4 regions of the Glutamicibacter sp. MCAF14 genome follow, and region 1 is predicted to be linked to each of the others. Evidence: riboswitches for the same ligand, from Rfam matches in the RefSeq annotation. Region 1 holds a riboswitch; each other region holds the start of a gene.

Region 1 (5,838 bases):
GCTGTTGGGTGCGCCCTTGGAACAATGCGGTGGCGAGAACCAGGACCCTGGCGCCGGTGGAAGGACGAAGGAAGTCGGTGGCGTTGTGCACGCCCACGGCGAATTGCCCGCGTTCGGCCACCGCGTAGCTGGCGCCCACTGATCCTGCACTCTCGATGATCGAGGTGTATACGCCGCCATGCACTACGTCCCAAGGGGTGTGGTGGTTCTCGTCCAGCTGCGCGTGGCCGCGTACTTCCGTGGCCGTGATTTCGTCGAATTCCAAACCGATGCTTTCGGTGAAGCGGCTGGTCTTGTTGGGAATCCGCGGTGCAGTGTTTTCCAATTGGTGATCCTCGGGCTAGTTCGACGTGCTGTCTTCGAGCACCTGGGCGCGCAAGACATTCTTCTGCACCTTACCAGTGGAAGTGCGCGGCAGATCCTGCGGGAACAGAATGGTTCTTGGCACCTTGAAACCGGCCAGCTTTTCGCGGGCGAATTCAATCAGCGTTTGGGCATCCAGGGTGGATCCGCTGGCGCGGATGACATAAGCCACCGGACGTTCGCCCCACTTCTCGTCGGCAATGCCGATTACTGCCAGATCCAGCACGTCCGGGTGCGAGGCCAGCGCCTGCTCCACCTCGATGGTGGAGATGTTCTCGCCGCCGGAAATGATGATGTCCTTGGCACGGTCGCGCACCTGGATGTAGCCATCCGGGTGCATGACGCCCAGATCTCCGGTGTGGAACCAGCCGCCATGGAAAGCTTGGGCGGTGGCGGCTTCGTCGCGGTAGTAGCCGATCATGACATTATTGCCGCGCAGCACGATTTCACCCATGCTCTGCCCATCGGCCGGAACATCGTTCATGTTCTCATCAACAATGCGCGCGGACTCGGCGGTGATCATGCCAACGCCTTGGCGTGCCAGTTTCGCGGCCCGGCCCGGGCCATCGAGCTCATCCCATTCATCCTGGTACTCGCAGACCGTGTACGGGCCGTAGACCTCGGTGAGCCCATAGACGTGGACGACCTCGATGCCCAGCTTTTGCAGCTTGGAGATGATTGCCGGTGACGGGGGAGCGCCTGCGGTGGTGATGCGCAGCGGGGAATCGAGCTGGTGGGCGCGGGTGGAGTCGGCGATGATGGAGCAGACGGTCGGGGCGCCGCACAGGTGGGTGGTCCCCAGATTCTCGATGGCATCCCAAACAGCATCTTCTCGCAACCCGCGCAGGCTCAGGTGGGTGCCACCGGCCGCCGTGACCGCCCACGGGGTGCACCAGCCATTGCAGTGGAACATCGGCAGAGTCCACAAGTAGCGGGTTTGTGCGGTGAAGCCCTGGTGGTGCGCTTCGCCCAAGGAGTTCAGGTAGCTGCCGCGGTGCGAGTAGAGCACGCCCTTGGGCTTGCCGGTGGTGCCCGAGGTGTAGTTCAGGGTGATCGGGGCCCGTTCGTCAGCGATCGCGTAGGGAAGCTTTTCATCGGAGGCTTCGGCCAGCAGCTCATCCAGGGTGGCATCGACCTGGACGTTTGGGCGTGCTCCGTCATATTGGTCATCGGTGATCTCGATGAGGGCATCCAGCGTCGGGTTCTCCCGGCGCAGGGTCTTGGCGTTTTCCAGCAGTTCGGTATCGGCGAGCATCAGCTTCGCCTCAGAATGATCAACGATGTACTGCAGTTCGTGGGCCGAAAGCCGGGTGTTCAGGGCAATGAGCACGCCACCGGCCAGCGGCACGGCGTAGTGCGCCATGAGCATCTCTGGAGTGTTCGGCGCCAGGACGGCGACGCGGTCACCGGGCTCAATGCGTGCTTTGAGCGCTTGGGCAAAGCGGTGCACTCGTGCTTCGAACTCGTTATAGGAATAGCTGCGGGTTCCATGGATGACGGCGCTTTTATTCGGGTAGACCTCGGCGGTGCGTTCCAGGAAGCGCAGTGGGGTCAATTCTGAATGGTTGGCCTGAATCTCTACCATGGTGTGGCTATTCCTCAATCGTCATCGCGGGTACGGTCAACATTAAGCAGGAGTGTGACTCAACGCACTCTGTGACCAATAATGGCATGAACCTCGGCGTCATGCGGAGAAACCAAGTTTCATTACGGTGGGCGGTAGGGAATTCGCGGCAGGGCTCTAGTTTCCGGAAGAATGCTGATCTCATGCCGATTCGGCGGTCGCGGGGCCTTGCTGCGCTCGTCGGCCGGAAGGTTCTAGCGACAACGTCATTCAACGAATAAAAGACTGCCAAATGCGCGCTAGTGATGGGTTGAATCGAACATTTCTTTAAATATTGCGATTTGCGAAGTGAAATGTTTGACGCTTCTTCGTCATGGGCCATATCGTTTTAATCAGAATCAAGAGCATCAGCTATAAGCCCTGGCTTGCTGATCGGCAACCCTCTCAACGGTAGTGGGGTGCTCCAGGTGAGGATTCGGTTCCACACAAAATGTGCTGGAACAAGTACCGCACACGGCGCGGGATATCAGCTCAAGCGGCTTCGGGTAACAAGAAGCCTTAGCTTACGAGCTACTGCGCGGTGGGCAAGACCGAAGGAATCGAGCCATGTCATTGAATCTTGAACTTGACCCGTTGACCCTACGCAAGGTGTTCGCTCAGCATCCCTCGGGCGTAGCCGCCCTTTGTGCTGAATTGGACGGCGAGAAGACCGGCATTGTCGCTTCATCGTTTACCGTTGGCGTTTCCCTTGAACCTGCATTGGTAATGTTCGCGGTGCAGAAATCCTCGAACACCTGGCCCAAGCTGCGCGACGCTGGTCGCATTGGTGTCTCGGTGCTCAGTGAACGCAATGAAGGTGTTTGCGCGCAGATTGCTTCGAAGAATGGCGATCGATTCCGCGGTATCGAAACCACCGGCACAGATCAGGGTGCGCTCTTTGTTGACGATTCCACGCTTTGGCTGGAGACCTCAATCTACAACGAAGTCGAAGCAGGCGATCACTGGGTAGTTCTTTTGGAAGTTCATGGGCACCGCACCTCAGGGCACCTGCCACAGATCTTCCATGATTCGCAGTTCCACTCGCTGCCAGTTCCTGAACTGGTATAAAACTCTCTTAGCTTTCAGCGCCGGCTGGTTCATTTAGTTGATCCAGTCGGCGCTGTTTGTTTTAAGCGCGCGCCTGTTCGCCTCATCGTTACGCACAATAAGTTATCCACCGGACCCTGGGATACGAGGGCCGCCGATTGTGGACTATTCACGGTTTTGACGTATTCGGATGAATTTAATCCGGGATGACTAAGGGTTTTGTGAAACTTCGAGTATCCACAAGGATATCCACAGAACTGTGGACTGGGGGTGGGGAAATGTGCACAAGGAGCGAAAAACCCCGGAAACTGGGTGATTTTGGGTGTTGATAACTCTGGGCGTGATGCCGTGACCTTCAATGAATATACTTTCTGTCCACAGGTGTGTAAACCGAAAAAGCCTAGTCAAATCTATTTTGATGGGTGCAAAGTGGGGTAATCCACAGAGTTCTCCCCAGACAGTGAACAGGGACGTCCACAGGTACAGCGTGGTTATCCACATATTCTGTGGATAATGAGGTTTACGCCTGTTAATAACACCCCTACTGTTGGCTTTGGGAGAGAAATATCCACAGGCGCTTAATATCCAAATGTCCGTGTCGACTGACATGATGGAGCGTTGCCATGAGGCAGGGAGAATTTTTCTCAGCGGGTCAATAGGGATGGAAGTGTCTGCAATGAGTGCTGAGCCGGTTTATGAAGGACGAGAATCCGACGCAGGGCGTAAGCCGCCACAGGATGTTGAGGCCGAAATGTCGGTCCTCGGCGGCATGATGCTCTCCAAGGACGCCATTGCTGATGTGGTCGAAGCCATCCGTGGCACCGACTTCTATCGCCCGGCCCACGAATCCATCTATGAGGCGATTGTTGACCTCTATGGTCGCGGCGAACCAGCTGATGCGGTGACAGTTGCCGACTTGCTGACCAAGCGCGGAGAGATTTCACGCATTGGCGGTGCAGCATACCTGCATAACCTCATCCAGCAGGTTCCAACTGCAGCCAACGCAGGGTACTACGCAGAAATCGTGCGTGAACGTGCTGTGCTGCGCCGATTGGTCGACGCAGGTACCCGCATTGTCCAGATGGGTTATTCGCCAGATGGTGAAGTTGACGCCATCGTCAACGAAGCCCAGGCAGAGGTTTACAAGGTTGCCGAAAACCGCAACAGTGAAGACTACGTGCGCCTCTCGGACATCATCGAAGATACGGTCGATGAAATTGAGAATGCGGCGAATGCTGGTGACGGCATTACCGGCGTACCTACCGGATTCTACGAATTCGATGAACTGACCCAGGGACTCAAGGGCGGCCAGATGATCATCATCGCCGCACGTCCTGCAGTGGGCAAGTCGACCTTCGCCTTGGACTTCGCCCGTTCGGCTGCCATCAGGCACAATATGGCTACCGTCTTCTTCTCCTTGGAAATGGGCCGCAATGAAATTGCGATGCGCTTGCTCTCCGCCGAAGCATCTATCCAGCTCCAAGATCTGCGCAAGGGTTCTGTCGAGGATGCCCAGTGGACCAAAATTGCCACCACGATGGGTCGATTGAACGAAGCCCCGTTGTTCATCGATGATTCTCCGAATATGTCCATGATGGAAATCCGCGCCAAGTGCCGTCGCCTGAAGCAGCGCAATGAGTTGCGCATGATTGTCTTGGACTACTTGCAGCTGATGAGCTCGGGCAAGCGCGTGGAATCACGCCAGCAGGAAGTTTCCGAATTCTCGCGTAACCTCAAGCTGCTGGCCAAGGAACTCGACGTTCCGCTGATTGCACTTTCGCAGCTGAACCGTGGCTCGGAACAGCGTACTGATAAGAAGCCGATGATCTCGGACCTTCGTGAATCGGGCTCGATCGAGCAGGACGCCGACATGGTGATCTTGCTGCACCGCGACGACGTCTACGACAAGGAAAACCGTCCGGGCGAAGCAGACGTAATTATCGCTAAGCACCGTGCAGGTCCGACTAAGACCATTACGGTGGCCTTCCAGGGCCACTACTCGCGCTTCAACAACATGTCCAACGAGGGTTAATCCCAGTCAGGACTTGCATGGCACCCACTATAGCCAGCTGATTGCTGGCTATAGTGGGTGCCATGTTCGATTCTATGCAGGCTTTGCTGTGGGGAACGGTGGCCGGCTCGGCCCTGTTGCTGGGCTCGGCGGCGGCGTGGTGGCTGAAGATTCCCAAGATCTGGGTCAGCGCCATCATGGCTTTCGGCGCAGGCGTGCTAATCAGCGCGTTGACCTTCGAGCTGGTGCTGGAGGCCTATACGACCGGTGGCCTGGCCGCTACGCTCATCGGAGTCATCGCTGGTGCCCTGCTGTACTTCGGGGCCAACCGGCTCCTTGACTGGCGGACCAAGCGGCGCCGGGCAAAGAAGGGCACGGGCGGTGCGGATGAATCCGCTGGAAGCGATCTGGCTGTCGGTGCGCTGATTGACGGGATTCCTGAATCGGTAGCGTTGGGCTTGACCGTGGTGGCCAGCTCGGCGATCAACCCGGCCATGCTCATCGCGATCTTCATTTCAAACGTCCCGGAAGGACTAGCCAGCACCGCGCAGATGAAAGGCGCGGGGCGAAAAGGCTCCTCGGTGGCGGCCCTGTGGGGATCGATCGCGATCTGCTGCGGCATCTCTGCGTTCCTTGGCGCGCTGCTGCTCGAATCCATGCCCGGAGAGGTTCTGGCTTTCGCCACCGCCGTGGCCGCCGGCGGCATCTTGACGATGATTGCCGACACCATGATTCCCGAAGCCTATGCCGCGGAGCACGACTACACCGGACTGCTGGTCACCACGGGATTCCTCGCCGCCTTCAGCCTGCACGT
Region 2 (5,838 bases), on a different contig from region 1:
TGGCACCTGGCTGGCCGGCACCGGCGCGTTCTTCGCCTTCCTGTCCCCAATCCTGGGCTGGATCGGCACCGCGGTGACCGGTTCGGACACCTCGGCCAACGCACTGTTCGCCAAGCTGCAGCAGACTGCTGGCATCAACGCCGGCATCGATCCGAACCTGCTGGTTGCCGCTAACACCTCCGGTGGCGTGGTCGGCAAGCTGATCTCCCCGCAGAACCTCGCCATCGCCGCGACCTCGGTGAAGATGGAAGGCCAGGAATCGGTGATCCTCAAGAAGGTTGCCGGTTGGTCCGTAGGCATGTTGCTGGTGCTGTGCTGCTTGGTGTATCTGCAGTCCACACCGGTCCTGTCCTGGATGCTGCCATAGCCCTGACCGGCTAAAATAGATCCGATGTCAATGAACCCAGCTCCGCGTGCGTACCAGATCGTTCTCCAAGCAATTGAAGAGGATCTGCGCAAAGAGAAGCTTTCCGTAGGGGACCAGCTTCCCGGCGAGCGTGCGCTCGCGGAGCGGCATGGGATCTCGCGGGCTTCGGTCCGCGACGCCATCCGCATCCTTGATGTGATGGGTATTATCAAGACCTCTGCTGGCTCCGGGCCGAACTCCGGAGCGGTGATCATCTCCAATCCCTCGGCCGGCATTTCGCAGGCCTTGCGGCTGCACTTGGCAGCCAAGGGGATCAACGTCCGCGAGATCGTCGAGTCGCGCATCCTGCTGGAAACCTGGGCCGCGCAGATGACGCCGCGCGACCCGGTCTACGCCCAGCAGGTCATCGACCGCACCGCGGTGCTGATCATGCGCATGGACGACGCGCAGCTCTCGCGCGAGTCATTCCACCGCATTGACGCCGAGTTCCACGTGCTCCTGGCCTCCATGGCCGGGAATTCGGTGGTTGAATCCATGATGGAATCCCTGCGAAACTCGATCAGCGACTACGTCTCCGACTCGGTGCCCAGCGACGAGGCCTGGCAGCCGGTGGTGCGCGTGCTGCGCCGCCAGCACAAGGCCATCCACCACGCCTTTGCGACGAACCAGCGCGAGCGGGCAGCCCAACTGCTCGAAGAGCACATCAACTGGTTCTACTCGCAGACCCGCTAGCGCCAACAGCTACTTCGACCGTATAAGTCGGACTTTATTGCCCCTCGACCCTTATATATCTGATATATTCTGGGACAGCGACGGGGCTACTTTTTCGGATGCAACAGCAGGTTCATATCGCAGGTCAGTTCCCGTCGATTTACCATCGAGACTTCTTGCGAGGGAATTCATGAGCCAACTTTTTGACCTGTCCGGACGACTGGCCTTGGTCACCGGGTCCTCCCGCGGCATTGGCCGCGAACTTGCTAAAGCACTGGCCGATGCCGGTGCCACCATCATCCTGCACGGCCGCGATGCGCAAAGGCTTGACAAAACGGCCGCCGAATTCGCCGCCTGCTACGGCGCAGAAAGAATCCATAGCGTCTGCTTCGATGTCACCGATGACGCTGCTGTGCGCGAGAATATCGCCGCCATCGAAAAGACCATCGGCCCCATCCGCATTCTGGTGAACAACGCAGGCATCCAGCACCGCGTGCCTATGCTGGAACTGGAAGTCGCCGACTGGCAGCGCGTGATCGATACCAACCTCACCAGCGCCTTCTTAGTAGGCCGAGAAGTCGCACATGGCATGGTAGAACGCGGCGAAGGCAAGATCATCAACATCTGTTCGGTGCAAACCGACCTGGCCCGACCCACCATCTCCGCCTACACCGCGGCCAAGGGCGGACTGCGCAATCTCACCCGCGCCATGACCGCAGAATGGGCCGGAGCAGGACTTCAGATCAACGGCATCGCACCGGGCTATATCCACACCGAAATGACGCAGAATCTGGTGGATGACGAGAAATTCAACTCCTGGATCCTGGGCCGCACCCCGGCTGGCCGTTGGGGAACCGTCGAGGACCTGGCAGGCCCAGCAGTGTGGTTGGCCTCGGGTGGATCGAACTACGTGAACGGGCAAACCATTTTCATCGACGGAGGCATGAGCGTTGTCGTCTAGCACCCTGTCCAACATGACCTTGGCCGTCGTGGCGCACGCGGCCGGGGACCTGCGCATCGAGCAGATCGAGCTGCCAGCACCGGCAGCAAATGAGGCACGCGTAGCCATTGCCTACGGAGGCATCTGCGGATCGGACCTGCACTACTGGAGCCACGGAGCCGCTGGGGAATCCATCCTCAAGGCCCCGATGGTTCTGGGGCACGAGATCGTCGGCACCGTCATCCAGGCTGCCGCCGACGGCAGCGGTCCGCCAGCCGGAACCAAAGTTGCGGTGCACCCTGCAACACCAGGGGAGACCGGGGAACCTTATCCGGAGGCCTGCCCGAACCTTTCACCGGGATGCACCTACCTGGGCTCGGCTGCCCGCTACCCGCATACCCAGGGCGCCTTTGCGCGCGAGGTGAATCTGCCCTCCCGGATGCTTCGCGAACTGCCTGCCGGACTGTCGCTGCGCGACGCTGCGCTGGCCGAGCCAGCCGCAGTGGCTTGGCACGCGGTATCGCGAGCCGGCGAGGTTGCCGGCAAGAAGGCGTTGGTCATTGGCGCTGGCCCGATCGGAGCGCTGGCCGTGGCCGTGCTCAAGCGTGCCGGAGCCGAAGAAATCATCGCGGTGGACATGCACGATAAGCCGCTGGAAATTGCCAAGGAACTGGGTGCCACATCCACCTTGCGTGCCGATGACCAGGATGCAATTGCCAAGGTGAACGCCGATGTGGTGATCGAGGCCAGCGGCAATTACCGCGGATTGGCCTCGGCGGTGCGCGGTGCTGTGCGCGGCGGGCGCGTGGTCATGGTCGGGTTGCTGCCTTCGGGAGAGCAGCCTGCACTGATTTCCCTGGCGATTACCCGCGAGCTGGAACTTGCCGGGTCCTTCCGCTTCAACGGCGAAATCGACCAGGTGCTTGCTGCCCTGGCCGATGGCTCATTGCAGATTTCCGCGGCGGTAACCCACGAATTCCCGGTGGCCGAGGGCCTCGAAGCCTTTGAAACAGCCAAGAATTCTTCGAAGTCCGGCAAGGTCTTGCTGAACTTCCTCGGGAAGTAGCCCGCCTTTACCGCAAGTGCGCCGCCGCAGCCCCGAAGCCAGGGCTCGCGGCGGCTACTTGTTTGGTTTAGCGGACGTTAATTGGCCGCTGCAATGCTCACCGCGGTACGCACCGGTACCGGGTTGGCGAACAAATCCAGCACGGGGCAGTGGGCGTCCACTGCCTGGCGCAGCTCCTCATAGCGTTCGGCCGATTCCGGGCCGGCAATCTGGATGTCCAGATCCACAGAGGAGAAGCTCGGACGGATGGCCTTGTCGATGCCGAACAGGCCGCGGACATCGAGGTGGCCATTGGCCACAATCTTCACGTCGTCCACCTGGATGCCAAGGTTCTGGGCATACAAGCGGTAGACCACGACTTGGCAGGAAATGAGTGCGCCCAGCGCGTATTCCACTGGGCTGGCGGCCACGTCGTTGCCACCCAATGCGGCAGGCTCATCGACCTGGAAGGAATGCTTGCCGGACACAATGTTGCTGGCTACCGAATCGAAGCCCTCGCCTTCGACGGTGAACGTCAGCTTGGCGCTTTGCGGGGCGGCTGAAATGCGTTCGCCCCAGCCATGGCCTGCTTCTTGCAGGCGCTGGGCGCGGTCCTCGGAAATGCTGAGGGTAGATGCTGCGTTAGTCATGGGAATTAATCCCCTTTCTGGCGCAAGGGGCGCCATCGCTTACGCACCTTGGCGGTCAAGATGCGTCGAATCTTCACCTGGGGCACCCCGCACAATGACGAAGGAGGGTTGCCGTCCACTCAGCCAGGGCTCAAGCAGTGGAACTCGTGATTCAATGGTTCTTTTCTACCGGCCACGTTGCCTGTGAGTAAAGGGCGGGGTAACTTTTCTTCACTAAGCATCTTGTCGGGGAGCTGGCTAAGATGGAATTTAGCTTTCGGGCATCTACTGCACGATCAATGAACGGCGAGTATGGAATTCCAGCTGACACTTTCTGCGGCCCAGACCCTGGTGACCGAATCCGAATACGACTTGGGCCAGTTCCTGTGCGATTCCGGAAAAGTGCAGATTGCCAACCGGGTCATGCAACCCGGCTCCACCCGCATCTCCGGCATGGTGCTGCGCGATTCGGTGATGGCCCAGCTGGAAATCACCGAGGGCAATATCAGCTTCAGTAGCTTTTGCGGGAAGCACCCAGGTGTGCAGTCTTGTGAAGATGTCGCCGCCTTGCTCATCGAGGTGACCACCGAAGAGGACCAAGGCTTCTACGTTTCTGATTCCGGGGTGGACCCCCACGCGTGGAAACGCAACAGCAAGCCGCAGTGGGAACGCACCTTGGACCGGTTGCTTCCAACTATTGTTGATGAACCGCTGGCAGCCGAAGAACCGCTGGGACTGATCCTCAAGGTGATCAGTGAACCACGCTACGGCGGAGAAGACGCTCTGAGCCTGCAAGCCCGCCCAGCCCGACAGGGCACCAAGAGCCCGTGGATCCAGACCGGGGTCAGCTGGCGCAGCGTGGCCTTCGACGCGCGATTTTCCAAGAAGCAGCGCCGTGCGCTGGTTGAACTGGACCGGCTGCGCGAGCACGTAGAACAAGATACCTACCGCCATTCCTGGGATCCCAAGGACTGGATCTCGCTGATGAACCTGCCCGGCCAGGACCTGCTGGATGCCTTTGAATCCCTACGCGAAGCCGGGGTGCAGATCGTCAACGGCGGTTCAGCGGCCAAAGTGCCAGTAGAGTTCAGCGAGCAGCCAGCCCTGGCCCATGTGGATTTGCGGCGCGGTGAATATGGGCTGGTCATGAAAGGCAAACTGCGTGGACCAAGGGCAGAGCATACCTACCTGCTGCCGATAGGCAACCCTCCAACCTTGCTGGCCTATGCCTCCAGCCCCTTGCCGAAGTCGAAGCAAATCGGTTTGGCACTATTTGCTGAACCGGTGACGAAGGAACTGGCGACATTCATTGAATCCGGAGCGCAAACCGTTCCGCAGCAAAGCATCGGGCTTTTTGAACAACAGCATCTGGACCGGTTGCGCCTCATGGCACCGTTGAAAAGCGAAGATGAAAGCTACCCGATTCCGGTTCCAGCACGTCCTAGCCTCAAGGTCTGGTTGGAGAGCATCCAAACTCCACTAACCGTGCGCTATTCGTGGGAATACACCAGCAAGGGACCGCGCCAGCGTGCAGTCGAAAAGGAGATCGCCGATTCGGTCCAGGACAAGCTCGGTGCCCAGGCTTCCTTGGGCCAACTGACTTCTTCGGGTATTTTCCCGTCCAAGAAATTCACCACCTCCGAGTCCATCGAGTTCTTGGTCTACGCCTTGCCACTGCTGGCCGAGCATCCCGATGTGGTCATTGAAGAGCAGAACAGGCTCCCGAAGTACCGGATCAATCATGAGCCAGCCACCGTCAGCGTTGAAGCTGGGGAAAGCACCGGAGACTGGTTCGACCTGTCGGTGGTAGTGCTTATCGATGACATCAAGGTTCCGTTCGCCCAGTTGCTGGAGGCCTTGACCAAGCAAGACGAATACCTCATCTTGGATGACCTGACGGTCATCCCGATTGCTGGTGCCGACTTCACTCAGCTGCGCCAGCTGATCACGGAAGCCGGGGAACTGGGCACGGTCCAAGGCGAAACAATTCGCATCCATAAGTTGAGCATCGACTGGTGGCAGGAACTGGTAGATCTGGGAATTATTGAAGCCCAGCACAACCAGTGGCTGCAGACCATGAAAGAGCTGGACGGCAACGAGCAGATGCAGCCGGTCGAGCTAGCGGAGTCCTTCAACGCCCAGCTGC
Region 3 (5,838 bases), 140 kb from region 1:
GCTGTATCGCGGTCGAATCATCGCTGAACTGCCATCTAACCAGATGAGCACCGAAAGTATCTTGCATTTGGCTTCCAGCGGTCAAGCAACCGGAACACAACGCGAAGAGGTGAACGCATGAGCGCCACGCTCGCTCCTATCAACGATGCACCTGCGCTTGGTACACGGCGTAAAAAGCCGAACCTGGCCGCTTGGACCGGCTACGCCGGCATTGCCGCGGTACTGCTGATGTTTGCTTTTGGCTCACCATTTTTCCTGACAGCGTCGAATATCGCCACCATCCTGACACAGGCTTCGGTCTTCGGAATTGCCGGAGTGGGACTCGCGATGGTGATCATCGCTGGAGGCGACGATGTACTCAACGGAGGAATCGACCTTTCCACCGGTGCGGTGGCAGGACTATCTGGAACGGTGACCGCTCTGGCCGCATCAGCCGGAACCCCGGGCTTGCTGGCGGTGCTCTATGGAGTGCTGGTTGCCACCGTGATCGGCGTGATCAACGGCCTCTCGGTCACTCTGGGCCTGCGCCCGCTGCTGGCGACCTTGGCGACTATGGGTGTAGCCGCGTCACTCGAACTAGTCTTCAACCAGAATCTGAAGATCGCGGTGACCAGTGGCTTCTTTGAGACTGCACGGGGCACTGTGTTCCTGGGGATCCCGTTGGCTGCCTGGATCATGCTGCTCATCGGGGCACTGGGCTGGTGGGTATATGGCAAAACCAGCTGGGGAGTGAACTCCTACGCCGTGGGTCAGAACCCTACCGCAGCCCAAGTGGCGGGACTTGACCCGCGGAAATACCGGCTAGCCAGCTATGTACTCGGCTCGGCACTGGCTGGCCTGGCCGGAACGCTAATGGTGGCGAGGCTTTCGGCCGCAGTCCCGGGCATTGGTACGCAAATTCTGCTGGACATCATTCTGGTGGCCTACATGTCCATCATTTTCTCTCGTCGAAGACTGGTCAGCGTAGTTGGCACCGTATTGGCCGCGGTGCTCATCGCCGCCCTGGATAACGGACTGACCTCGCTCGGCGTCGCTAGCCAGTGGGTTGGTGCGGCCAAGGGCATGTTGATCCTGCTGGTACTGGCTAGCGTGACCCTGCGCGGAAGGAAGAACCGATGACCGCCACAGAAATTCTTGCCGCGCCCTCAGCTCCGGCCCCTCGCCCGTCTGAGCCAGAAAGCAGGAAGAACCGTCATGCGATCAAGGTGTCACGGCTCGTGGCTCCGGCCACATTGGCCCTGATCCTGATCGTTTTCTCGTTGCTCAGCCCGGTGTTTTTCACCGTTGGAAACCTCGTTGGGATCCTTGGACAGGTGGCCTTGCTTGCTTTGGTCGCTATCGGGTTGACTCTGGTGGTGCGGGCTGGCGGCATTGACCTGTCCATTGGCGTGGCCCTCGACCTGGGTGCTTTGGCCAGCGCTTGGCTAATCCATGACGGCTATCGTGCTTGGGTGGCAGTGGTTGGCGGTCTGTTGTTCGCTCTGGCCGTGGGACTGGTGAACGCACTACTGATCGTGATCTTGCGGATCCCGGCTTTCCTGGCCACGCTGAGCGTGTGGTTTGTCGGGACCAGCGTGCAACAGTTGCTCACCAGCGGCGGTGCACCGATTTACTTGTCGGCGCCGCTGGTACCGGACGGCTTTGCGGTGATCGGGAGGGGATACTTCCTGAACGTTGATGCCGCAATCATCAACACCGTGTCCATTGCAGGCGTGGTGGCCTTGTTGCTTGGGATCACCCGATACGGGCGCAAGCTGACCATGGCTGGCGAGCAGCCGAGCGCCGCGAAAATCTCCGGTTTGCGGATTAATGCATTGATTTCCAGTGCATACCTCTTGTGCGCGATGATTGCCGGATTCGCAGGAGTGGTGCTGGCTGCTCGTTCCAATGGGTATGTTCCGGGCAGCGGCCAGGCCTACTTAATGGACGCTATCGGTGCGGTATTTATCGGGGCAACTATTAGCCGTTACGGGCGTGTATCCGTGGGGGGAACGCTAATCGGTGTGGTGATCTTCGGCCTACTGGATAACGGGCTGAACCTGATCGGTCTGTCGTTCTTCTGGCAGGACCTGGCCCGCGGGTTGGTTCTGCTGGCGATATTGCTCGCAGCCGTGGTGCTTGGACGTAATAAGGGGCCAAAGGCTACCGGTGTCTTCGCGTTACTACGCGGGGTCAAACAACAGCCGCGAACCATCTCCGTGAAAGGAAGTAGTGAATAATGGGCAAGCGCATCCACCTGAATGCTTTTGACATGACCTGCGTTAGCCACCAAAGTCCGGGACTTTGGCGTCATCCGCAGAATCGCGCCGATGAGTACAACACCCTCGAATACTGGGTGGAACTGGCCACGACACTGGAGCGCGGCGGCTTTGATGCCCTATTCCTCGCCGATGTGCTGGGCATCTATGACGTGTACCAGAATTCCAGCGGTCCAGCCCTGCTCGATGCCGACCAGGTGCCGTTGAATGATCCATTCATGCAGGTTTCAGCCATGGCCGCGGCCACCAAGAATCTCGGCTTTGCCGTGACCTCCGCGCTGACCTATGAACAGCCCTACGCGCTGGCCCGGAAGTTCTCTTCTTTGGACCACCTCACCCGTGGACGAATCGGTTGGAATGTAGTGACTAGCTACCTGGAGTCAGCGGCCCGCAATCTGGGGTTGGCCCGTCAGCTGGATCACGATGCCCGTTACGATGTGGCCGATGAGTTCATGGACGTGGTCTATAAGCTCTGGGAGGGGTCCTGGGAAGAAGACGCAGTCATCAAGGATCGCGTACGTGGTGTTTACACCAATCCCTCGAAGGTGCACCCGATCAACCACCACGGTGAGTACTTTAATGTGCCGGGCATTCATCTGTCCGAACCTTCCATCCAGCGCACTCCAGCGATCTTCCAAGCTGGCGCTTCTTCCCGTGGGCGACGTTTTGGGGCGCAGCATGCCGAGGGCATCTTCCTGAATTCGATCAATACTGCGGTCACCCGCCGTCAGACCGATGCCATCCGTGACGAGTTCGAGCTGGTGGGCAGGCCCCGGGACGCAGCCAAGTTCTACGCGCTGATGACCACCGTGGTGGCCGACTCGGATGCCCAAGCAGAGAAGCTCTACCGCGAATACCAGTCCTATGCCTCGCGCGAGGGCGCCATGACGTTCTACGGAGGCTGGTCCGGTCTTGATTTAAGCCGGTATGCACCCGATGCGGAGCTACAGTATTTGGAAACCAATGCCGCCCGTTCGGCTGTCTCGATTTTCACCACTGCGAATCCACAGCAGAAATGGACCCCAAACACCATTGCCGACTATCTTGGCGTGGGTGGGATCGGGCCGGTGCTCGTGGGCTCTGCAGAAACGGTCGCAGATGAAATCGAGCGTTGGATGGACGAGTCCGGGCTAGACGGGATCAATTTGGCCTACGCGATCACCCCAGGTTCTTTTGAGCAATTCACCGATCTTGTGGTTCCCGAACTGCAAAAGCGCGGACGGGCATGGGCTGGTTACGAGGGCAACACCCTACGCGAATATTTGGCAGGTACCGGCAAGACGCGGGTAGCTGACCATCACCCGGCCGCTGCCTACCGCGGTGCCTATGCAGGAAAGGCCTCGGCAGCAGAGTCAAAGGCGAGCCAAACACCTGAAGCAGTACTCGGCTCCCGGTGACATATGAGGAAATATGACGGTGCTTTCACCGATTCGCAGGGCGCTGAAGATGTCGAACAATGACGATATTCCGCCAGATGACGGCATTCCTTCCGTGATGTTCCCTGCGGTGTTTCACTGATACTGCTACCCATCCAGAGCGGCTGAGAGACCTGGCTCCGCGACGCCGCAGCAAGTCTGCTTCCCGCAGATAGTGCTAACGCCAGGTTCGATGGATCTGCAGAATTTTCTGCATCCTTCGGAATCCATAGCTCAAGAGGAGAACGAAGATGACTGTCCTGAGTACACAATTACCCCGCGTTCCATACACCGGCACTGCCGATGAAGCAGAACTCGCTCATTGGCGTGACGTCGCCCAGCAAGTGGCTGAGCATCTGGCGACTGACGCGTTAGAGCGCGATCGCGAGAACGCCCAGCCCTTCGCCGAAGTGCAGGCGTTGCGCGAAGCAGGATTGCTGAACCTTCTGGTGCCTGCAGAATGCGGCGGAGCAGGGGCTCACTGGGAAACTGCTTTTGAGGTAGTCCGCATTTTGGCCGCCGCGGATGGCTCCATTTCGCAGCTATTGGCCTACCACTACGTGAACCAGTCGGGGATAGCTTTCTACTCGGTCCCGGAATGCCAGGCTCTGTGGTGGCAACGTACCGTCGAAGGCGGATGGCTTTGGGGCGACTCGGTCAACCCGGTCGATCCAACGCTGACCCTCGTTCCGGAGGGCGATGGTTTCCGCCTGAATGGCTCCAAGCGCTTCTCGACCGGCTCCGGCGTGGGTGAAGTCATTGTGGTAAATGCTGAAGTCACCGAAGGAGAGCGTCAAGGGCAGATACTGGCTTTCGTCATTCCGCGCGACCGCGAAGGCTTGGAACTGGTTGATGATTGGGATTATCTGGGACAGAGACTCAGTGCATCCAACTCGCTGAAGTACCACAACGTGCGTATCGAAGCGCAGGATCTGCTGGGCGAGGTCACCGACGAACCGGTGTCCACTTTGCTGACCCCGGGCATCCAGCTGGCATTCGCCAACTTCTACCTGGGCATCGCCGAAGGAGCGCTGGAGCGCGGCAAGCAGATCCTGCTGGGCCGCAAGAACGCCTGGCTGTTCTCGCAGGCAGATACCTACTCGCAGGACCCGATTTTCCAGCGCACCGTCGGGGAGCTCAAGGCCCGCACCGCCGCAGTGGCGGCGCTGGTCGAGAAGCTCGGCCGGAAATTCGATGCACTGCTGTCCAAGGCCGGAGACGTCACCCAGCCCGAGCGGGCGGCGCTGGCGGTGGAAATCGCCGAAGCCAAGGTGGTCTCCACCGAGGTGGGCGTCGAGGTGGCGAACCGGGTCTTCGAGGTGACCGGATCATCCTCGACCGCGAGCTCGGTGGGCCTGGATTTGTATTGGCGCAATGTGCGCACCCACTCGCTGCATGACCCGGTGGACTACAAGAAGATCGAGGTCGGCGCGTACTTCCTGCGCGGAGAATCCCAGCCGCTCTCGCTCTACACCTAGAAATTCCCACGGATTGGATTCAACGATGACTGTACATGCAACTGGCACTCGGCTCGCAGGGCTCAAGGCCCGTTTTGACCCGCTCTTCGCGGACATCGCGCAGGGCGCTGCCGAACGCGACCGTACCGGAGAATTGCCCTACCAGGCGGTGGCCGACCTGGCTGCCGCCGGCTTCGGCGCAGTCCGGGTCCCTGAATCGCACGGCGGGGCCGGGGCGAGCCTGCCCGAACTCTTCGAGTTGTTCGTGGAGCTCGCGGCCGCTGATTCAAATATCGCCCAGGCGCTGCGCGCGCACTTCGCGTTTGTCGAGGATCGGCTGGTGGCAGAGCCGGGTCCGGGTCGTGACAAGTGGCTGGCCCGCTTCGCCGCCGGTGAACTGGTGGGCAACTCGTGGACCGAGGTTGGAACGGTGAAGGTCGGGGACGTGATCACCAAGGTCACCCCGGACGGCAAGGGCGGATTCAAGATCAACGGCACCAAGTACTATTCCACCGGCTCGATTTTCGCTGACTGGCTGGACACCTATGCCGAGCGCACCGACACCGGAAAACGCGTGATCGCCGCGGTCAACCGCCACCAGCCCGGTGTCGAGCTGGCAGATGACTGGGATGGCTTCGGCCAGCGCACCACGGGTACCGGAACCTCCACCTTCACCGATGCGATTGTGGCCGAGGAAGACCTGATCGA
Region 4 (5,838 bases), on a different contig from region 1:
GGCGGGCTATGCATGAGTTCGGGGTCCGAGCTGCCCTTTGAAACTGGTGCCCGGGATTTGTATTCAGCCGATGAGCTGTACTCGGGAATTCGGACCCAGACCTACGAACACGTGCCTGATGCGAAGATCTACGCGTACTCGCAACAGCATGTCGCGGTGAACGGCAATAGCGATGACAGTGCGCTGTCCAAGACGTTGCATGATCACCATATTGGCCAGGCGCTGGTCTCAGCGGTGTATGAAGGCATGTTCCAGGACACTCCGATCATCGGGGTGATGGGCGGCCACGCGATGAACCGCGGCACTGTCGAGTACGCGCGAGCTGTAGAGCTGGGGCGGATGATTACCCGGGCGGGCTATGCGGTGGCTACCGGCGGTGGGCCTGGCGCAATGGAAGCGGCCAATGCTGGAGCGTGGTTGGCTGACTATGAACCAGAGGACATCACTACGGCGTTGCGGATGCTGGCCGAGGCGCCGGATGCGATTCACCAGCGTACCGGTTGGGCAAGAACCGCGTTGATGGTCAAAGAACGCTTCCCCAGCCAGCGCCAGTCCCTTGGCGTGCCGACCTGGTTTTACGGTCATGAGCCGCCGAACCTGTTCGCCACCGGGATTGCCAAGTTCTTCACCAATTCCATTCGCGAAGCTATTTTGCTGGAGCAATCCAATGGAGGGCTGGTTGTCCTGCCAGGGGCCGCTGGCACGGTGCAGGAAATCTTCCAGGACGCCTGCGAAAACTATTACGCCACTGGGGCCCGAGTGGTGCCGATGGTGCTCATTGGCAAGGACTACTGGACCAAGGACCTGCCGGCGTGGCCGTTGCTGCAAGCACTGGCCAAGGAGCGGGTCATGGAGCAGAAGATCGCGCTAGTGGATACGGCCGAAGAAGCCATGGCGTTCATCGAATCCATGACGACGCTGCGCCGGCGCACCCGGCATCCACAGGGTAGCTGAATGAGGCATGGAAAATGCTGGTACAGACGAAGCTGTACCGGCATGCACAAGGTGTCGGGCCGCTAGCTGACGCTGACGTCGAAGATCAGGCCCAAGCAATAGGTGACGGCAGCCGCTCCCCAGCCGATGGCCAGCTGGCGCAGGCCTCGTTTGAATGGGGACGCGCCGGAGAGCAAGCCGACGATGCCGCCGGTAATCATCAAGGCGATGCCAACCAGCACCACGGAGACGATGACTGCGCTCAGGCCGGATAGGCCGAAGATATAGGGCAGGATCGGCACAATAGCGCCGGACGCAAAAAGGAAGAACGAGGTAGTGGCCGCTCCGGTCGCCGATCCCAGCTCTTCATGTTCCTTTTCAAGTTCTGCGCTGCGGCCTTCTGGGTTCAACGAGAAGCCGGGATTGCAGTCACAGGAGAACATGCCCATGCGTTCGGCCGCACGGTGCTCGGCATCCTCATCGCTCATTCCTCGGGCCTTGTAGATCAGCAGCAGCTCGTTGGCATCGAGGTCCAGGTTCGGGGCTGCAGTGAGCGTGACCTGGGTTGGGCGCGAAGCGGTCAGCAGCTCGCGCTGGGAACGTACTGAAACGTATTCGCCAGCGGCCATGGACAGCGCACCGGCCAGCAAACCAGCAACACCGGAGAACAGCACGAAGGTTGCCGAGACACCGGTGGCGCCGATACCCATGATCAGCGCCAGGTTGGAAACCAGCCCATCGTTGGCACCGAAGACCGCGGCGCGGAAGTTGCCTGAAAGACGTGCGCGGCCAGCGGTAGCCAGCGCACGGACTACTTCCTCGTGGACCTGTTCGTCGGCTGCCATCTGTGCGGTGGCATCTTTGTCATCACGGTAGGGGGAGCTGCTTTCCGAGCGCTGGGCCATGGCCAGCACGAACACCGAGCCCAAGTGCAGTGCTAGGAAACGCAGCATGGTTCGGCGCAAGGATGGACGAACGTCTTTGACGTGTCCGCCGAGCTTGGTCCGCCAGTGTTCTTCGTGGCGTGCTTCGGCTTCGGCCAGGCCTAAGAGGATCTGCCGTTCCTGCCCGGTTTTCTTCTCCGCGAGGGCACGGTAGATGGCGCCTTCGGCGATTTCGTCGGCGAGGTATTGCCGCCATCGCTTAATCTGAGTTTTGCTGGGTTCGCTTGCTGAGTGCTGTGACATCGTGAAGATGACTCTCCTGGTACATGGAGTTTCCCAATGAAACCCGTGGGTCGGATCAGCTACCCAGTTTAGTCAGGGCTCCGTTGCTTGGGAATTTGGCAAGGCTAAAAGCAAATTTCTTGCCTGCAGGATCTGCGATTGCTGGCACTACGAGCAGCAAATTTGATGTTTCCGGGTCGAAGATCGGCCGTCTCGCGCACCGGGCAAGGAGTCGTTCAAGCCGCAGCGGATCCGCTACATATCGGATATGCCAGTGGCCTTCGGCTTTGAACTGCACCTGTCCGGTCTGGCGGTCGATGATTGGCAGGATTGGATACGTCATGGGGCTGCATCTCTCTGGCGAGCTCTTGCCCGTGCAACTGTTGATGCGCGGACCGCTTCCTCATCCGAACCACCCATGAACTTGGGGTTGGTGTGCGGCCAGTCGGAGCTTGGCGCCGCATCTCGTGAAGCAACAATTCTGATGCTACTGCCGGGGTGAGGACTTGAAGAAGTCATGGGGCGAAATATGACTGCCGCTTCGCTGCTGGAACCAGATGCAGTCGGCACACCAGGCCACCGAGCTGTTCACGACTCATAGGCCGTTCCCTAGGCATCTTCGGTGGGGTGAACGGGGCAGAAAGAATGCCGATAGAGATCACCGCGTGTTTACCATTGGTAAACTTGCTCCGCAGGCCTTGAAACCGAAATGGATTGGGCTTTGCCGCTATGAGAATCGTCGATGGAGCCAAACGATGAAAACCTTGCCAGTTGAACCAACCGGTGCAGCGATCAACATTGGCGCGCGGCTGCGCGGGGTGCGCCAAACCCAGCGCATGACCATTGACCAAGTCGCCGAGCTTTCGGGACTGACCAAGGGCTTCCTCTCACGCGTCGAGCGCGACCTGACCAGCCCGTCGGTCTCGACCCTCTTGCGGCTGTGCGAAGTACTGAGCATTGAAGTCGGTACGCTCTTTGAAGTTCCGGAAACCAAACTTGTGCGTTTGGAGCAGGCTCCTCGCGTTTCCCTCGGCGGTGATGGCATCACGGAGCAGCTGGTTACGCCTCGCAGCGAAAAGCGGGTGCAGATGATCCGTGCCGAGATCGCGCCGAAGGGCACCGGCGAAGCGGAACTGTATTCGGTGGATTGCGAGCTGGAAGTGCTGCATGTGATTGCCGGCAGGTTCGTGCTCGTATTACCTGATCAACGAGTGGAACTCGAAGCTGGCGACACTATAACTTTCCCCGGCCGTGAGCCGCACAGCTGGGAGAACGAGTCCGACCAGATCGCCGTGGTTACCTGGACGCTGATTCTCTAGTTGTCCGTCTCCAGCTTCTGTTCTGGAGGTGGGACAGTCCCTGCACAGCCTTGCGTTGGCTGATGGGCCGGCAAACCGCGTATTCTAGAAGCATTGCGTTGATTTGGGCGCTGGGATCGATAAGTGATGGGAGAGGTGTGAAAACAGGGGAACCGACCACAACGCATGACCAATTGCGCAGCATCAGCTGGTGGGCTTCGATACTTTTCGGTGTCCTTGTCGGCACCACCCTGACCTGGATCCGCACCCAGCGCAATTTCTTTTTCATCGGCGCTGCGATTCTGGCGATCGTGATCGTGACCATCGGGGTGCGCACGATTCGCCGCCGCGCACGCTTCCCACTGATGGCCCAAGCTCATACCTCGTGGGTCTACATGTTGTGGACCGGGGTCTTGCTGATCTTGGCTGGACCAGTTCAGCTGGTGTACGTAGCCGATGATCTTTCTGAACTGACTATCAAGTCACTGATCATGTCCGCAGGTTTTTGCCTAGGTATCCATGAGGTCGATCGTGCGCTGGTTAAAGCCAGCAAGAAGCACTCTGACGAGAGCTGACCATCTTCATTGGGCGAAATAGCCTGAAATATAGTCAAAACTCCAAGACTTTGGCACCACGCGCTGGAAGTGCTTGCCCAGCAGAATCGTAGTGCTGCCAGCTGAACGCCAAGAACATAGTTGAAGCGAACGCCGCCACCCAATCCCGGGTGGCGGCGTTCGACATTTCTCCTGGATTCTTGTGGCGGAGGAAGCCTGATCTTGACGTGATCCAGCAGACAAAATAGCATAATAGAAAACTGAAGTTTCGTATTAGACAACTCTGGCTTTTGTGCTGTTGTGTCTTGGGGAGGAAGTTGCGATGAAGGAAATCCGTATCGAGGAAAATGGTCGTCTAGGGCCCATCAATGCTGCGATGATTCCGCGCTATGCAGGAGGCGGCACCTATGCCCGGCTTCCACGACTGGACCAAGTGGAGAAAGCCGACATCAAGATTGTCGGAGTGCCGTTTGATACCGGTGTTTCCTATCGTCCCGGTGCCCGCTTTGGTGCCAACCACGTACGTGAATCCTCGCGCCTGATCCGCCCCTACAACCCGGCGACAGATACCTCGCCGTTTGCGCAGAGCCAGGTGGCTGACGCAGGGGACATGGCGGTTAACCCGTTCAATATCAATGAGGCCATTGAAACCATTGAACACGAGGCACTGGAGCTGACCAGCGATGGCTCCACCCTCGTCACCGTTGGTGGCGACCACACCATCGCGCTGCCCTTGCTGCGTGCCGCTTCGCAGCGCGCTGGAGCACCAGTTGCCATGCTGCACTTCGATGCGCACCTGGATACGTGGGATACCTACTTCGGCGCTGAATATACGCACGGCACTCCGTTCCGCCGTGCTGTTGAGGAAGGCATTTTGGACACCGAAGCAATCTGCCATGTCGGCACCCGCGGTCCGCTATACGGCAAAAAAGACTTGGAAGATGACAAGCGTTTCGGCTTTGGCATCGTGACCAGCTCCGATGTCTACTACCAGGGCGTATGTGAAATCGTGGACAAACTGCGCGATCGCATTGGCAATCGCCCACTGTACATTTCGGTGGACATCGACGTGCTTGACCCGGCTCACGCCCCGGGCACCGGCACCCCGGAAGCCGGCGGCATCACCAGCCGCGAATTGCTTGAAATCCTGCGCGGTTTGCGTGGGCTGAACATCGTTGGCGCAGATATCGTTGAAGTCGCTCCGGCCTATGACCATGCAGAGCTGACCGGTGTGGCGGCCTCGCATGTCACCTATGATTTGATCAGCCTGATCAGCGACTTCCGTGCCAGTAAGGGAATGAATAGCTAATGAATGAGCAACCTCAACGCAATGGCGGGGACCTGGTCATCGAGACCCTCACCGCACTCGGTGCTAAAACCGTGTTCGGCATCCCCGGGCAGCACGCCTTGGGCCTCTTCGATGCGCTCTCGCGCTCAAGTTTGGATTTCATCTCCTCGCGCGTCGAGAACAACTCGGCGTTTGCCGCCGATGGCTACTCCCGCGCGACTGGCGAAGTAGGTGTCCTGTTCCTGTCCACCGGCCCCGGCGCATTGACCTCGTTGGCGGGTTTGCAGGAGGCCTATGCCACCGGTGTGCCCATGGTCGTCATCGCCAGCCAGATTCCATTGGACGGCTTGGGTGCTCGGCGCAAGGGCATGCTGCACCAGCTCGATGACCAGAAGGCCTCGGCCGCCAACGTCACCAAGTTCCAGCAGACCGTGCATCACGCTTCGGGGATCCCCTCGGCTATCCAGGACGCGTGGGCACGCGCGATCACCGTGCCGATGGGACCAGTCTGGGTTGAGGTGCCACAGGATGTTCTGCTCGCCCCGGTCATGGTTCCTCCGGTACAAGATGCTCTGGCCGAAGCCTATCCGCACCCGCCG

The links. A riboswitch is a leader RNA that binds a small molecule or an ion and turns the genes downstream of it on or off. The one in region 1 is predicted to bind S-adenosylmethionine.
Region 2: it holds a riboswitch for S-adenosylmethionine, as region 1 does, so the genes downstream of both, AB4Y71_RS13925 (OsmC family protein) here and AB4Y71_RS00665 (flavin reductase family protein) in region 1, are expected to answer to the same signal.
Region 3: it holds a riboswitch for S-adenosylmethionine, as region 1 does, so the genes downstream of both, AB4Y71_RS01315 (acyl-CoA dehydrogenase family protein) here and AB4Y71_RS00665 (flavin reductase family protein) in region 1, are expected to answer to the same signal.
Region 4: it holds a riboswitch for S-adenosylmethionine, as region 1 does, so the genes downstream of both, AB4Y71_RS14800 (hypothetical protein) here and AB4Y71_RS00665 (flavin reductase family protein) in region 1, are expected to answer to the same signal.

Annotation. Positions count from the first base shown of each region.
Region 1 is NZ_JBFREO010000001.1:136,032-141,869, forward strand. Features, by position in the region: gene AB4Y71_RS00655 (PaaI family thioesterase) at 1-325, opposite strand, end outside; gene AB4Y71_RS00660 (long-chain-fatty-acid--CoA ligase) at 341-1,948, opposite strand; SAM riboswitch class IV at 2,324-2,440, shown strand; gene AB4Y71_RS00665 (flavin reductase family protein) at 2,534-3,034, shown strand; gene dnaB (replicative DNA helicase) at 3,690-5,045, shown strand; gene AB4Y71_RS00675 (ZIP family metal transporter) at 5,108-5,838, shown strand, end outside.
Region 2 is NZ_JBFREO010000006.1:78,224-84,061, reverse strand. Features, by position in the region: gene AB4Y71_RS13945 (L-lactate permease) at 1-367, shown strand, start outside; gene AB4Y71_RS13940 (FadR/GntR family transcriptional regulator) at 392-1,099, shown strand; gene AB4Y71_RS13935 (SDR family oxidoreductase) at 1,269-2,039, shown strand; gene AB4Y71_RS13930 (L-idonate 5-dehydrogenase) at 2,053-3,084, shown strand; gene AB4Y71_RS13925 (OsmC family protein) at 3,162-3,713, opposite strand; SAM riboswitch class IV at 3,744-3,865, opposite strand; gene AB4Y71_RS13920 (DEAD/DEAH box helicase) at 4,005-5,838, shown strand, end outside.
Region 3 is NZ_JBFREO010000001.1:279,873-285,710, forward strand. Features, by position in the region: gene AB4Y71_RS01295 (sugar ABC transporter ATP-binding protein) at 1-121, shown strand, start outside; gene AB4Y71_RS01300 (ABC transporter permease) at 118-1,119, shown strand; gene AB4Y71_RS01305 (ABC transporter permease) at 1,116-2,219, shown strand; gene AB4Y71_RS01310 (LLM class flavin-dependent oxidoreductase) at 2,219-3,655, shown strand; SAM riboswitch class I at 3,783-3,873, shown strand; gene AB4Y71_RS01315 (acyl-CoA dehydrogenase family protein) at 3,925-5,151, shown strand; gene AB4Y71_RS01320 (acyl-CoA dehydrogenase family protein) at 5,177-5,838, shown strand, end outside.
Region 4 is NZ_JBFREO010000007.1:44,096-49,933, forward strand. Features, by position in the region: gene AB4Y71_RS14790 (LOG family protein) at 1-954, shown strand, start outside; gene AB4Y71_RS14795 (VIT1/CCC1 transporter family protein) at 1,017-2,120, opposite strand; gene AB4Y71_RS14800 (hypothetical protein) at 2,176-2,442, opposite strand; SAM riboswitch class IV at 2,459-2,572, opposite strand; gene AB4Y71_RS14805 (cupin domain-containing protein) at 2,855-3,418, shown strand; gene AB4Y71_RS14810 (hypothetical protein) at 3,556-3,972, shown strand; gene speB (agmatinase) at 4,274-5,260, shown strand; gene AB4Y71_RS14820 (thiamine pyrophosphate-binding protein) at 5,260-5,838, shown strand, end outside.